One region of the Pseudomonas arabinosi genome, then DNA from elsewhere that is predicted to be linked to it. Evidence: riboswitches for the same ligand, from Rfam matches in the RefSeq annotation. Region 1 holds a riboswitch; the other holds the start of a gene.
The links. A riboswitch is a leader RNA that binds a small molecule or an ion and turns the genes downstream of it on or off. The one in region 1 is predicted to bind cobalamin.
Positions count from the first base shown of each region.

Region 2: linked by a shared signal. The riboswitch ahead of cobO (cob(I)yrinic acid a,c-diamide adenosyltransferase) and the one ahead of cobW (cobalamin biosynthesis protein CobW) in region 1 are both predicted to bind cobalamin.

Region 1 covers NZ_CP180480.1:3,099,368-3,107,040, forward strand. The annotation lists gene ACMXYJ_RS14580 (fatty acid cis/trans isomerase) at 1-1,738, shown strand, start outside; gene nfuA (Fe-S biogenesis protein NfuA) at 1,937-2,521, shown strand; gene cobM (precorrin-4 C(11)-methyltransferase) at 2,592-3,338, opposite strand; gene ACMXYJ_RS14595 (cobalamin biosynthesis protein) at 3,423-3,836, opposite strand; gene ACMXYJ_RS14600 (CbtA family protein) at 3,833-4,540, opposite strand; gene ACMXYJ_RS14605 (CbtB domain-containing protein) at 4,552-4,755, opposite strand; cobalamin riboswitch at 4,877-5,105, opposite strand; cobalamin riboswitch at 5,282-5,496, shown strand; gene cobW (cobalamin biosynthesis protein CobW) at 5,595-6,656, shown strand; gene cobN (cobaltochelatase subunit CobN) at 6,660-7,673, shown strand, end outside.
Region 2 covers NZ_CP180480.1:2,209,402-2,217,074, forward strand. The annotation lists gene ACMXYJ_RS10330 (C40 family peptidase) at 124-774, shown strand; gene ACMXYJ_RS10335 (C40 family peptidase) at 940-1,476, shown strand; gene ACMXYJ_RS10340 (O-methyltransferase) at 1,492-2,145, shown strand; gene ACMXYJ_RS10345 (PQQ-dependent sugar dehydrogenase) at 2,182-3,495, opposite strand; gene ACMXYJ_RS10350 (hypothetical protein) at 3,563-4,147, opposite strand; cobalamin riboswitch at 4,302-4,531, shown strand; gene cobO (cob(I)yrinic acid a,c-diamide adenosyltransferase) at 4,613-5,224, shown strand; gene ACMXYJ_RS10360 (cobyrinate a,c-diamide synthase) at 5,235-6,650, shown strand; gene bluB (5,6-dimethylbenzimidazole synthase) at 6,647-7,297, shown strand; gene cbiB (adenosylcobinamide-phosphate synthase CbiB) at 7,294-7,673, shown strand, end outside.

The DNA of each region.
Region 1 (7,673 bases):
CGGCGCGCCGATTGACGAGCAAGGCCTTGCGCCGAGCGCCAAAGAAGCGTTGCAGGTGGTGCAATGGGAAAACCTGCTCAACGCACCGGGCGCACGGCAAAGCCTGGTGGGGCGCTGGTTGTTCGAGCATTGGTTTCTCGCTCATCTCTATTTCAAGGACGGCGAGCCGGGGCATTTCTTTCAGTGGGTACGTTCGCGCACGCCGACCGGCCAGCCTATCGACTTGATCAATACACGCCGCCCGAATGACGATCCGGGCACTCAGGTGTATTACCGCTTGTGGCCGGTGCAAGGCGTGATAGTGCACAAGACCCACATCACCTACCCGTTGAGCGCGGCGAAGATGGCTCGGATCAAAAGCCTCTTCTATAACGGCAACTGGCAGGTCAACGCCTTGCCGGGCTACGGCCCGGAGCGTCGGGCCAATCCGTTCACCACGTTCGAGGCCATCCCGGCCCAGGCGCGCTATCAGTTCATGCTCGATAACGCCGAATATTTCGTTCGTACGTTTATTCGCGGCCCGGTGTGCCGTGGCCAGATCGCCACCGACGTGATCCGCGATAACTTCTGGGCACTGTTCCAGGCGCCTGAGCACGACCTCTACATCATCGATCCAAAGTATCGCGGCCAGGCCACGCCGTTGCTGGCGATGCCGGGGCAGAACGACGATGTCGGCAGCATCCTGAGCCTGTGGCATGACTACCGCGACAAGCGTAACGAGTACGAGGCGCTGCGCCGTGACAGTTACGCCGATGCGTCGGCGCCGAGCTGGTCGACCTTGTGGGCCGGCAACGATAACGCCTTGCTGACGATCTTCCGGCATTTCGACAGTGCCTCGGTGAACAAAGGCCTGATCGGTGACGTGCCGCAAACGATGTGGCTGTTCGACTTCCCGCTGCTGGAGCGCACGTATTACCAGTTGGCGGTCAACTTCGACGTGTTCGGCAATGTCTCCCATCAGGCGCAAACCCGGCTGTATTTCGACCTGATCCGCAACGGCGCCGAGCAGAATTTCCTGCGCCTGATGCCGGCCGATTCGCGCGACGACTACCTCGACGACTGGTACCAGAGCGGCGGCAAATTCAAGATGTGGCTGGATTACGAGGCCATCGACAATGACAAAGAGACGGCGCTGGTACTGGACGAAAAGGACCCGAAACGCGATTTCGCCATGCAGTTGCTGGCCCGTTACGGCGACCTCAACGCCAAGCCGGATCCAATCAACCGTTGTGACGGCGCTTATTGCTCACGGCCGAACATCGATCTGGCCCTGCAGAGCGCCGAACAGGCGTTGAGTCGCCTGACTTCGCGTCCGGCGGCCGGGTTGAAGGTTATCGATCAGTTGCCGGAAGCGACCCTGCTGCGCATCGAAACCGCGAGCGGCAAGCGCGAGGTTTACAGCCTGCTGCGCAACCGCGCGCACAGTAACGTCGCGTTCCTGCTCGGTGAATCCCGGCGTTATCAACCGGGGCTCGACACGATCACCATTTTTCCGGGCGTGCTCAGCAGCTATCCGAACTTCATGTTCAATATCCCGGCCGAGCAAGTGCCTGAGTTCGTGTACGAGATGGAAAACGCCAAAGACGCCAATCGCTTCGAGAAAATCGTCGAGCGCTGGGGCATTCGCCGCAGCCATCCGCAGTTCTGGTTCTACTTCCATGACCTGAGCCGGTACGTCCACGAGACTGATCCGGTGGAAGAGGGCGTGCTGGACATGAACCGGTACGAGAATCTTTGAGTCCGACCGCTTCCTCCTGTAGGCGTGAGCCTGCTCGCGATAGCATCCTTACAGTCAGCATCGATTTTGCTGAACTGACGCCATCGCGAGCAGGCTCACTCCTACAGGGGATCTCCGTTTCTTTCCCGACAAAAATACTAGGACTTTGTGCGGCGCGATGATTGGCGTAAACTGCGCCCAAGCCTGCGAGGAGTTTCCATGACCGCTATTACCATTACCGACGCCGCCCACGATTATCTGGCTGATCTGCTCTCCAAGCAGAACACCCCAGGCATCGGCATCCGCGTCTTTATCACCCAGCCTGGCACCCAGTACGCCGAAACCTGCATTGCTTATTGCAAGCCGGGCGAAGAAAAACCTGAAGACACGGCGCTGGGGCTGAAAAGCTTCACTGCTTACATCGACTCGTTCAGCGAAGCCTTCCTGGACGATGCGGTGGTCGACTACGCCACCGACCGCATGGGCGGCCAGCTGACCATCAAGGCGCCAAACGCCAAAGTACCGATGGTCAATGCCGACAGCCCGATCAACGAGCGTATCAACTATTACCTGCAAACCGAGATCAACCCGGGGCTGGCCAGCCACGGCGGCCAGGTCAGCCTGATCGATGTGGTCGAAGACGGCATCGCCGTGCTGAAGTTCGGCGGTGGCTGCCAGGGCTGCGGCCAGGCAGACGTCACCTTGCGCGAAGGCATCGAGCGCACCTTGCTCGAGCGCATTCCCGAGCTCAAGGGCGTTCGTGACGTCACCGACCACACGCAGAAAGAAAACGCCTACTACTAAGTAAGGTGTTCGCTGCAGACATAAAAAAACGGCGCCCCGTGAGCGCCGTTTTTTTTGATCGTTCCCACGCTCAGGGCCGATACAAATGCGCATGCCCCGCGCGGTACAGCGATGACTCACTGAAGTGATCACTGCCCAAAACCCGGCCCACCAAAATCAACGCCGTGCGCCGAAACCCCTTGGCTTCAACCTTCGCGGCAATGTCTTCAAGCGTCCCCACCACCCAGTCCTGATCCGGCCAGGTCGCCCGGTGAATCACCGCAATCGGGCAATCCGCGCCGTAATGCGGCAGCAATTCGGCCAGGATCTTCTCCAGATGATTGACCCCCAGATGAATCGCCATGGTTGCCCCGTGCTGCGCCAGGCTGCCGAGCTCCTCGCCGGCGGGCATCGCGGTTTTGTCGGCATAGCGGGTCAGGATCACGCTCTGCGATACGTCAGGTAACGTCAGTTCGGCGCCCAACAGTGCCGCGCAGGCCGCCGTGGCCGTGACACCGGGAATGATTTCAAACGGGATGTCGAGTTCACGCAAGTAGCGAATCTGCTCGCCAATCGCACCGTAAAGACTCGGATCGCCGGAGTGCACCCGGGCCACGTCCTGACCCTTGGCATGGGCGGATTTGATCAGCTCGATGATCTGTTCCAGGTGCAGTTCGGCGCTGTTGACTACCTGATAGGCGCGATGGCCTTCCAGCACGGCGGCGGGCACCAGGGAGCCGGCATAGATGATCACCGGGCAGCTGCGAATCAGCCGTTGGCCTTTGACGGTAATCAGTTCCGGGTCGCCGGGACCTGCGCCAATGAAGTAGACGGTCATCGTCGGTTCCTGTGAAGAAAAAGGGGCTGGGCAAGGCTTCAGATGAAGATTGCTCATGATCGAAGGCGAGGATTATCGAGGATTTTAGGCGGCGCCGGCCAATGCCAAGGTGGCCTGGGCATATTTTTGTCGTGAAATCAGTAGTTTTGCCGGTGCCTGGGTCAGTTGTTCGGCCAGCGCCAGGGCGGCACTTTCCGCTACGCCGTAGCAGCCGGTGCGTTCGAACGCGATGTCCGAGCGGTGGCTGAGTTGCGGTTGATAGCCGGCCAATTGTTCGCTGCTGAAGTACATCAGGGGCAGCGCGAGTTGTTCGGCCAATTCGATCAAGCCCGGCTCTTCGCGCTTCAGGTCGATGCTGGCCAGGGCCTTGATCTGGTGAAGTCCGATTTTATGAGCCTGTAACGCCTGATCGAGCAGCGCCCGCAGCGTGCTGACGGGGCAGCCGCGCTGGCAGCCCAGGCCGACCACTAACGTCGGCGCTGTGCTGATCTCAGTCATGCGTGGTATTGACCATCGCTTTTGCGGCGGAACAACCAGGCACTGATCAGGCCCAGGGCCAGCCAGAATGCCACGTTGGTCAGCTGCGAAGCGATTTTGAACTGAGCTTCCAGGGCTTGCGGAGCCAGCATCGAGTGGACTTCCGGTTGTGGTGCGCCGATCACGTGAGGAACGGCCAGGATTGCCACACCGAGCACTTTCATCAGCCAGTGACGACTGAACACGATCAATGCAATGCCGACCGCGGTGGAGGCGGCCGTGCCGATCCACCAGATCTGCCGTTGCGCCAAATCAGCCGCGGCAGTGCCCGGCAGCTCGGGCGGCAGACCGAGGGTCGGTGCCAGCACGAACGTTGCGTAACCGGCCAGGCCCCAAAGCAGGCCTTGGGAGGTTTTGGTCGGTGCGCGCAAGGTATAGAGGCCGGCGAGCATCAAGGCGAAACCGACAGCGACCACAAGGTTGCCACCTGTGGTGGACAGCACACGCTGCCAGCCATCTTCCGGTTCCCAGGCTTCAGCATCGTGAGTGTGAGCGGCGACAGCACCTGCGGCGTGTTCGTGGACTTCAACAGCAGCCGGCTCGGATTTTTCGTAGGTCTCGGCCTGCAAAATCAGCGGAGCCACCCAGAAGCTTTGCAGCAGGGTCAGCAGCAGGGCGGCCAGAAGCCCGGTGAACCCCGCGGTTTGCGCAATACGCTTGATCATGTCGGCAGGTCTCAATGGCACGGGAATGCAGAGCTGTGGCGGGTATCGTGAGCGGCGTTGTGCACCGCTTCGATGTGCGAGAAACCGGCGAAATACACAAGGCACGCACCCAGGATCGACGCACACGCGGCGGCGGTCAGGCGTTGAGTCAGGGTATTGGTGGTGCTGGCGGTGCTCTTATCGGTGTTGCTGCCGGTGCTGCTGATAATCGACATGGCGCTTCCCTCTGGTCTGTCAGCGGGTGATTTAGAGCGCATGGAAGACCCCTGCGAGTCGGGCACGCAGAGGTTCAAACAGCGCCCGCCCACCGCGGGTTTGTTATTCAGTGATCGTAATGGTCACTTTGTGTTGCGGGCCGGTCTCCGGGCTCACGAGGGGTCTTGGCTTTCGCCTTGACCTGCAAGCATCACCTTCCCATGCCGAACTGCTGGCACAGTGGATCTGACGCTTCGCTCGCTTACCGTTGCGGGGGCAGCACCGGACTGACATGACTTTAGAGTAAAGCACATGATTCACCGGTTTCCCGTTTCACCCTGTGAAGGGCACCCGTAACAAGGCGTGTAGGAGAGCATGGGCGGGGGCGGGGAGTCAATTGGCAAGGGTTCTCAGTTGGAAACCGCGGCGCTCCCTTCGCGAGCAAGCCCGCTCCCACAGTTGACCGCGTTCCAATGTGGGAGCGAGCTTGCTCGCGATGGGGCCGGTGCGGACACTACAAGACATTGACCCGCCCCCACACGATGCGTAGCCTTGCGCTTTCGAGGTTCTTCGGCGTCTGCCGAAGCTAAGAAGGGAACGCGGTCGATGCCGCGGCTGCCCCCGCAACTGTGAACGGTGATGTTCGCTGCCACGCCACTGCAAACCCTGTGCAACGGGTTCGCGGGAAGGCGCAGCGAATGCCAGGCCCACAAGCCCGGCACACCGTCAGCCAGGAGACCTGCCTCGACACAGATTCTCACTACAACCGGGCGGGGTGATCCGGTGGCGAAATCTTCCGCGCGCCTATGCAGCAGCGGTCGTCGTCCCGTATGCCCGCCACCTTGCCAAAGGGCATCCGATGAAAACACTGGCCAAACTCCCCGTCACCATCGTTACCGGCTTCCTCGGCTCGGGCAAAACCACCTTGCTGCGGCACATGCTCGACAACGCTCAGGGCCGTCGCATTGCGGTGATCGTCAACGAGTTCGGCGAGCTGGGCATCGACGGCGAAATCCTCAAGCAGTGCTCCATCGGTTGCACTGAAGAAGAAGCCAACGGCCGCGTCTACGAACTGGCCAACGGCTGCCTGTGCTGCACCGTTCAAGAAGAATTCTTCCCGGTGATGCGCGAATTGGTCGCCCGTCGCGGCGACCTCGACCACATCCTCATCGAAACCTCGGGCCTGGCCCTGCCAAAACCGCTGGTGCAAGCCTTCCAGTGGCCTGAAATCCGCAGCGCCTGCACCGTTGATGCGGTGATCACCGTGGTCGACAGCCCAGCGGTTGCCGCCGGCACCTTCGCGGCTTTCCCGGACCAGGTCGATGCCCAGCGCAAACTCGACCCCAACCTGGACCACGAATCGCCGTTGCACGAGCTGTTCGCCGACCAACTGGCCAGCGCCGACCTGGTGATCCTCAACAAGGCCGACCTGATCAGCCCTGAAGACCTGGCCCGTGTGCGCCTGGAAGTCGCTGAAGAACTGCCGCCAGCGGTGAAAATCATCGAAGCCAGCAGCGGTCGTCTGCCACTGGACGTGCTGATCGGCCTCGGTGCCGGCTCTGAAGAACACATCGACAGCCGTCACAGCCATCACGATCACCACCATGAAGGCGAAGATGATCACGATCACGATGCCTTCGACTCCATCTCCATCGAACTGCCGCAAGCCGACGAAAGCCTGCTGCTGGACGCGCTGACCCAACTGGTGGTCCAGCACGGCATCCTGCGTGTCAAAGGTTTCGCGGCGATCCCGAACAAACCGATGCGCCTGCTGATCCAGGGCGTGGGCACGCGTTTCGACAAGCACTTCGACCGTCAGTGGGGCGCCGATGAAGCGCGCACCACGCGTCTGGTGTTGATCGGCCAGGAACTGGACGCCGCGCTGCTCGAATCGCAACTGCGCGCCGCGCTCAGCGTTTAAGCCATGCACCTGCTCAGGACCCAGCCCGGCGGTTTCGTGTCGGATGACAACATTGCCGACCTTGGACAAACCCCCGCCGAGCTGGTGATCCTGTGCAGCGGCGACTCAAGCCTGGCGCTGCTCGCCGAAGCGGCGCAGCAGTTGCCCGACGATTACCCGAGCGTGCGCCTGGCCAATCCGATGCAGGTGCAGAATCACGCGTCAGTCGATCTGTATGTCGACGAAGTGCTGCGCCACGCCAAGGTGATTCTGATTTCGCTGCACGGCGGTATCGCCTATTGGCGTTACGGCGTCGAGCAACTGGTGCAACTGTCGGAGCGCGGCGTGCAGCTGATTCTGGTGCCTGGCGATGACCGCCCGGACCCGGAACTCAGCGAGCTAAGCACGGTGGGCGCGGAAGACCGCGATCGGCTCTGGCAGTTTTTGCGTCAGGGCGGCATGAGCAATGCCCTGGTTTTTTTCCGCTGCCTCGCCAATCGTTGGCTGGATCGCGACTACGCCTGGGCCGAGCCGCAAACCCTGCCGCGCACGGCGATTTACCACCCGCAAAAAAGCCCCGCTGAACTGAAGGATTGGCAAGCCGACTGGCAGGCCGATCAACCGGTGGCGGCGGTGCTGTTTTACCGCTCGCATTTGCAGGCGGCCAACACTGGTTTCATCGATATTTTCTGCCAGCGGTTGCAGGCGGCGGGGTTAAACCCTTTGCCGATCGCCGTGGCCAGTTTGAAAGAACCCGGCTGCCTGACGGTGGTCGAGGACCTGTTGGACGAAGTCGAGGCGGGGGTGATTCTCAACACCACCGGTTTCGCGCAATCCAGCCCCGAAGCGCCGCATTTGCGGCCGTTTCGCCGCAACATCCCGGTGATCCAGGCGATTTGTGCCCAGGACAACGAACCGGGTTGGCGCGCCAGCGAACAAGGCCTCGGTCCGCGTGATCTGGCGATGCACATTGCGCTGCCGGAACTGGACGGGCGGATCATCAGCCGACCGATCAGCTTCAAAGACCTGGCCTGGCGT
Region 2 (7,673 bases), 890 kb from region 1:
GCTTAAGCGCTTAGATGTAAACGCGAAACCAAGAAGTCACATAAAGTTCGATTGAATTTGCAAATGAGGATGATAGTAGGCATAGTCTCGGCTTCTTTAGAACTATCAGCCACGGTCGTGCCCATGCTAAATCGCTTTGCACCCCTCGTGCCTCTCGCACTCGTCACCCTGTTGTTCGGTTGCGCTGCTCACTCTCCAGTGTCCCAGCAAGAGCAACAACAGCAGGTTAAAAATTCTGCTACCGCCCAATCCTCCGTTCTGTATCAGCAAGCGCTTGAACAGGAAGAAGCGGCCACCGAAAAAGAACTGGCAGACTTCGCCGGCGGCAAGTCGTACCAGCTTCCGGTTCTGGCTGACAGCATCCTCGAACGCGGCATGTCCCTGATCGGTACCCGTTACCGTTTCGGCGGCACCTCCGAAGCTGGCTTTGATTGCAGCGGCTTCATCGGTTACCTGTTTCGTGAAGAAGCCGGCCTGAACCTGCCACGTTCCACTCGCGAAATGATCAACGTCGACGCCCCGCTGGTTTCTCGCGGCAAACTGGAGCCGGGCGACTTGCTGTTTTTCGCCACCAATGGCCGTCGCGGCCGCGTCAGTCACGCCGGGATCTACCTGGGTGACAACCAGTTCATTCATTCCAGCAGCCGCCGCAGCGGTGGTGTCCGGATCGATAGCCTGGGCGACAGCTACTGGAGCAAAACCTTCATCGAAGCCAAGCGCGCACTTGCGATGGCACCGACTGCGTCCCCGGCGATCGTCACGGCGCGCAAGTAAGCGGACTTTTTGTAAGGTGAACTTAAAGTCTTACTTGAAGTTTGCCACGTAGCAGCTAGAATCCTGATCTATTATTGATGGCAAACCGCCTGCGTCCTGCGCAGGCGGTTTTCTTTTCTGCGCCCCCTGCAGAAAAAGCCGCAGCCAGATCAGGATGCTCTGCATATGTCGATGTCGGCCCGCCTCACAATCATGTTCTTCGCAGCGCTGCTCAGCGCCTGCGCCAGCCGTACACCGCCTCCTGCGCCGGTGGTTCGCGCTCCCATTATTTTCAGTTCCTCCCAAGCATTCTCCCCTGAGGCAGAAGACGTATTGTTCCGCGCGCTCGGCCTGGTGGGCACGCCGTATCGCTGGGGTGGCAACACGCCGGATTCGGGTTTCGATTGCAGCGGGCTGATCGGTTACGTCTACCGTGACGTCACCGGCATTTCTCTGCCGCGTACCACGCGCGAGATGATCAGCATGCAGGCGGCCAGTGTGGGCAAGGAAGGCCTGCAAACCGGTGACCTGATCTTCTTCGCCACCAATGGCGGTTCTCAGGTCAGTCACGCCGGGATCTACGTCGGCGAAGGTCGTTTCGTCCATGCGCCCGCCACCGGCGGCACGGTGAAGCTCGATAGCTTGTCCAAAGCTTACTGGCAGAAAGCCTATCTGAGCGCCAAGCGCGTCTTGCAACCTGAGCACTTGGCACGCAATCCCTAAATGGCAGAGGTTGTCATGACCGCTCGCACGCTCAATCTAGACGATTCCCTGTATCAATACCTGCTCGACGTTTCCCTGCGCGAAACGCCGTTGCTCAAGCGTTTGCGTGACGAAACGCAAGCGCTGCCCATGGCTCGCTGGCAGGTGGCACCCGAGCAAGGTCAGTTCCTCGCGCTATTGGTGAAGCTCACCGGCGCCAGGCGTCTGCTGGAAGTGGGCACCTTCACCGGTTACAGCGCCTTGTGCATGGCGGCTGCATTGCCAGATGACGGTTCGCTGACCTGCTGTGACATTCCCGGTGACTACAACGCCACCGCGCGCCGTTACTGGCAGGAGGCGGGGCTTGCCGAGCGGATCGATCTGCGTCTGGCACCCGCACTGGAAACCCTGGCTCAGCTGGACCAGCAAGCGTCATTCGACCTGATCTTCATCGATGCCGATAAAGCCAACTACCCGCGCTATCTGGAGCACGCATTGCGTCTGCTGCGCGTCGGCGGGCTGGCGGTGTTTGATAACACGCTGTGGAGCGGACGGGTGCTTGAGGACAATCCCGAGAGCGAAGACACCCGAGCCATCCAGGCGCTCAATCGCGCCTTGAAAGATGATTCGCGTGTCGACCTGTCGTTGTTGCCGATAGGCGATGGCCTCACACTCTGTCGCAAGCGCTAAACGCTGATCCCACATGGGTTATGTGCGGTTCGACATTTATTTAACCGCCGACACGCGCCACACCTTGTTGCCCACGTCATCGGCCACCAACAAATCACCCTGCTGATCAATTACCACACCTACCGGACGGCCCATGGCTTTTTCCTCGTTGTTGAGGAAGCCGGTGAGCACATCAATCGGCTGTCCAGCCGGTTTACCTGCGCTGAACGGTACGAAAATCACTTTGTAGCCGCTGTGCGGTTCACGGTTCCACGAGCCGTGCTGGCCGATGAATGCCCCTTCCTTGAACTGCGCCGGCAGCCTGTTGCCTTCAGCAAACGTCAGGCCCAACGAGGCGGTATGCGGGCCGACCGCGTAGTCCGGCGCGATGGCCTTGGCCACCAGGTCGGGGTTTTGCGGCTCCACGCGGATGTCGACGTGCTGACCGTAATAACTGTAAGGCCAGCCGTAGAACCCGCCGTCCTTCACAGAAGTGATGTAGTCCGGCACCAGATCACTGCCGATTTCGTCGCGCTCGTTTACTGCCGTCCACAGTGCGCCGCTCCGAGGCTCCCAGGCCAGGCCGTTTGGGTTACGAATCCCCGAGGCGAAGATGCGATGGTTGCCGGTGGCGCGATCCACTTCCCAGATCGCCGCGCGACCTTCTTCCTTGTCCATGCCGTTTTCGGCGACGTTGCTGTTGGAGCCCACCGTGACGTACAGCTTGCTGCCGTCCTTGCTGGCGATGACGTTTTTGGTCCAGTGATGATTCAGCGTACCGCCCGGCAGGTCGATCACCTTCATCGGCTGCGACTTGATCGCCGTCTCGCCGTTTTCATAGTGGAAGCGCAGCAAGCGGTCCGTGTCGGCGACGTACAGGTCATTGCCGACCAGAGTCATGCCGAAGGGTGAGTTGAGGTTTTCCAGAAACACCGTGCGGGCTTCGGCGATGCCGTCGTGGTCCTTGTCCCGCAGCAGCGTGATGCGGTTCGGGCTCGGTACGCCGGCACCGGCACGGCCCATGACTTTGCCCATGACCCAGCCACGAACGCCTTTGCCGTCATCGGGTTTGGGTGGTGCGTTGGTTTCGGCGACCAGCACGTCGCCGTTGGGCAGCACGTAGAGCCAGCGCGGGTGATCGAGACCTTCAGCAAAAGCCGCCACCTGAGTCCCTGTCGCGGCGATGGGTTTCGTGCCGTCCGGCCAGCCGATCGCCGGGGCGATGTTCACTGTCGGGATCAGGGTTTTATTCGGTTCTGGCAGCTTGGGTGATGGGCCGATGCCGTCGGAGACTTGCAGCCTGGCAGTTTCACCACAGGCCGCAAGCCCTCCGGCGAGCACGATGACGAGAACGAGCTGGGGCTTGCGCATGCTGATCTTCCCTATGAATGCATTGACTAATCAATAGAGAAGCGCAGATGCGCGATGGTTCAACGGGTCAGCCGCGGGCTTCCTTGAACAGCACGGCTATGCCGGGGTGATAGTTGCCGGCTTCGTTGCGCAACTTGCGATAGGCATAGGGGAAGTACCAGGCCACCGCGCAGGTGTGTTCCTTTTGCAGGTCATCGACCATGTCCTGGAGTTCTTCCGGGGTGGCGCTTTGTTGGGCTTTTTGCGGGGCGACGAACAGGCAGCCGAGTTTCAGGTCGCTGGCGTAGCTGATGCGTTTGGCGTCGCTGGTGATGTCCAGCAATGCTTGAGTCAGGTTCAGGCTGTTGACGCGGGGCCAGCGCTGGGTCGCCTGAAGGTAAGCGCGTTCTTCGCTGGTTGCGATAAACAGGTCGGCGCGGCCATTGCGTTCGCCTTCTTCGGTCTGTTTGCGGGTCGGTGTTTGTTGCAGCGTGACCATTTCCGCCATCCAGGCCGCGGCGGAAAGCAGGCTCAGGTTGGCTTTTTCGTCGAACCAGTAAGGCGTGTCGTTATCGCCGCGCACGGCGTTGTAGCGGTCGATACAGTCAAACCAGCGTTCCAGCACCGGGCGCAGGAATTCCAGCTTCGGATTGCTGATGATCATGCCTTGCATGTGGCTCACCCTTGTTATTGTATTGTGAGATTGTGGCTCTTTGATATCACTGCTGAGAGTGTGGCACAAGATTGGCGTCAGATAATTGATCGACGGCAGTTATTCGCTCGCAGGCCGCCCGTCTTCAATTGACGCTCCATCCCCAACCCTCTAACCTTCGCGGCTTGTTTCAGGTGCTCTGTGACCTTGGTCGACAGAGTGAAACAGGGAAGCCGGTGAGCGATCTCTTCAATTGATGAAGGCTCGCGATCCCGGCGCTGCCCCCGCAACGGTAAATGAGTGAAGACTGCGCCTTGAGCCACTGTGTCGTAGACATGGGAAGGCGCGCAGCCAGGCAAAATGCCGCTCATGAGCCCGGAGACCGGCCTGATCCATCCAGCGGCATCACGGTGGGCGATGCCAGGCTTTTTGCCGTCTATTCTTGTGCCTGCCCGCCGTTATCCAGCCTCAACGGAGAGCTCCCCCATGACTGATACCCCCGATCGTGACGAACGTCATCTGGCGCGCATGCTGCGCAAAAAAGCCGTGATCGACGAACGCATCGCCAATTCCCCGAATGAATGTGGCCTGCTGCTGGTGCTGACCGGCAACGGCAAAGGCAAAAGCAGCTCGGCCTTCGGCATGCTCGCCCGGTCCATGGGCCACGGCATGCAGTGTGGTGTGGTGCAGTTCATTAAAGGGCGCAGCAGCACCGGCGAAGAACTGTTCTTCCGGCGCTTCCCGGAACAGGTGCGTTTTCATGTGATGGGCGAGGGCTTCACCTGGGAAACCCAGGATCGCCAGCGTGATATCGCCGCCGCTGAAGCCGCGTGGGCGGTGTCCCGCGAATTGCTGCGTGACCCGTCGATCGGCCTGGTGGTGCTGGATGAATTGAACATTGCGCTCAAGCACGGTTATCTGGATCTCGATCAGGTGCTCAGCGACTTACAGGCCCGTCCGCCGATGCAGCACGTGGTGGTGACCGGTCGCGGCGCCAAGCCGGAGATGATCGAGCTGGCCGACACCGTCACCGAAATGGGCGTGATCAAGCACGCGTTCCAGGCCGGGATCAAAGCGCAAAAAGGCGTCGAGTTGTGAGCTGCACTTTATGAATAGCCATCGTCAATGCCCGGCGGTATTGATTGCCGCGCCGGCCTCCGGTCAGGGCAAGACCACCGTCACCGCCGCACTGGCCCGTTTGCATCGCAATCAGGGGCGCAAGGTGCGCGTGTTCAAATGCGGCCCGGACTTCCTCGACCCGATGATTCTCGAGCGCGCCAGCGGTGCACCGGTTTATCAACTGGACATGTGGATGGTCGGCGAGCAGGAAAGTCGTCGACTGTTGTGGGAAGCCGCCGGCGAAGCCGATCTGATCCTCATCGAAGGCGTCATGGGCCTGTTCGACGGCACGCCGTCCAGCGCTGATCTGGCGAGGCACTTCGGTGTGCCGGTGCTCGGTGTGATCGACGGCACCGCCATGGCCCAGACCTTTGGCGCACTGGCCCTGGGGCTGGCGCGCTATCAGCCGGACTTGCCGTTTGCTGGCGTGTTGGCCAACCGCGTCGGCACCCTGCGTCACGCGCAATTACTGGAAGGCAGCCTCACTGAAGGCTTGCGCTGGTACGGCGCCTTGTCCCGGGAAACCGGCATCGAATTGCCGAGTCGGCATCTCGGTCTGGTTCAGGCCAGTGAGTTGAACGATCTTGATCTGCGTCTCGATGCGGCGGCCGATGCGCTGGCCAGCAGTTGCGAGGTCGCGCTGCCACCCGCGGTGGAATTCGCCGCCCCCGATGTGATCGCTACAGAACCGTTGCTGGCCGGCGTGCGTATCGCCGTGGCCCGTGACGAAGCGTTTGCCTTCACCTATGGCGCGAGCCTGGATTTGCTGCGAGCCATGGGTGCCGAGTTGTCGTTTTTCTCGCCAATCCGTGACACGCAATTGCCGCAGGCAGACAGCCTCTATCTGCCGGGCGGTTATCCCGAATTGCACCATGTGGCGCTGTCACAGAACACCACGATGCTGGCCGCCATCCGTGCTCACCATGCGGCGGGCAAGCCGTTGTTGGCCGAGTGCGGCGGCATGCTGTATCTGCTCGACTCTCTGACCGATCTCGAGGGCACTCGCGCTGAATTGGTCGGCTTGCTGGCCGGTGATGCGGTGATGCAAAAGCGTCTGGCCGCGTTGGCGTTGCAGGCAGTCGAGTTGCCGGAAGGTTCGTTGCGCGGACACACCTATCACCATTCGCTGACCAGTACCGAGCTTGAGCCGATTGCTCGTGGATTGAGCCCGAACGGTGGGCGAGGGGCGGAGGCGGTTTATCGCGAAGGGCGGATGACTGCCTCGTATGTGCACTTTTATTTTCCGTCCAATCCATCGGCGATTGCCGCGCTGTTTGCGCCTGACCTTGAGGACGCCTTCGCGAGCAAGTCGAATCGTCGCACCGTCGCTCCCACATTAGAAAGTGTGTTGCCTGAAGAAACGCGGTCCACTGTGGGAGCGGGCTTGCTCGCGAAGAGGCCATGACTGACAACGCCTTCTCCGAAGCTGAGCGCGCGGCGGTCTACCGAGCCATCGGCGAACGTCGCGACATGCGTCATTTCAGCGGTGGCACCGTCGAGCCCGAGTTACTGCGGCGCCTGCTCGAAGCCGCGCATCAGGCACCGAGTGTCGGCCTGATGCAGCCCTGGCGGTTCATCCGCATCAGCGATCGAGCCCTGCGCGGCAAGATCCAGTTACTGGTGGAAGAAGAACGCATCCGCACCGCCGAAGCCCTCGGCGAGCGCTCCGATGAATTCATGAAGCTGAAAGTCGAAGGCATCAACGACTGCGCCGAGGTACTGGTCGCCGCGCTGATGGACGATCGCGAGCGTCACATCTTCGGCCGTCGCACCTTGCCGGAAATGGACATGGCCTCGTTGTCCTGCGCGATCCAGAACCTCTGGCTGGCCTCCCGCGCTGAAGGATTGGGCATGGGCTGGGTGTCGCTGTTCGAGCCGCAAGCACTGGCGGACTTGCTGGGTTTACCCGCCGGAGCCAAGCCGTTGGCCGTTCTTTGTCTAGGCCCGGTCAAGGAATTCTATCCGGCGCCGATGCTGGTACTCGAAGGCTGGGCGCAGGCGCGTCCGCTCAGCGAGTTGCTGTATGAAAATTATTGGGGAGTGAGTCAATGAGTGTGGCGTTGTTGAGTGTCGCTGCGGTTGCGCTGGATGCGCTGCTGGGTGAACCCAAACGCTGGCATCCGCTGGTGGCGTTCGGCCGTTTTGCCGACCGCATCGAGCAACGGTTCAATGGTGAGGGTCGCGGCTGGCGCAGCCATGGCGTGACTGCTTGGGTCATCGCCGTGTTGCCGCTGACCCTGCTGGCCACGGCGTTTTCCTGGGCGCCCTATGTCGGCTGGATTGTCGAGATTCTCGTGCTCTATTGCGCCCTTGGCATGCGCAGCCTCGGTGAACACGTCGAGCCGGTGGCCAAGGCACTGCGCAGCGATGATTTGGACGAGGCGCGCAAACGGGTCAGTTATCTGGTCAGCCGCCAGACTAGCGAACT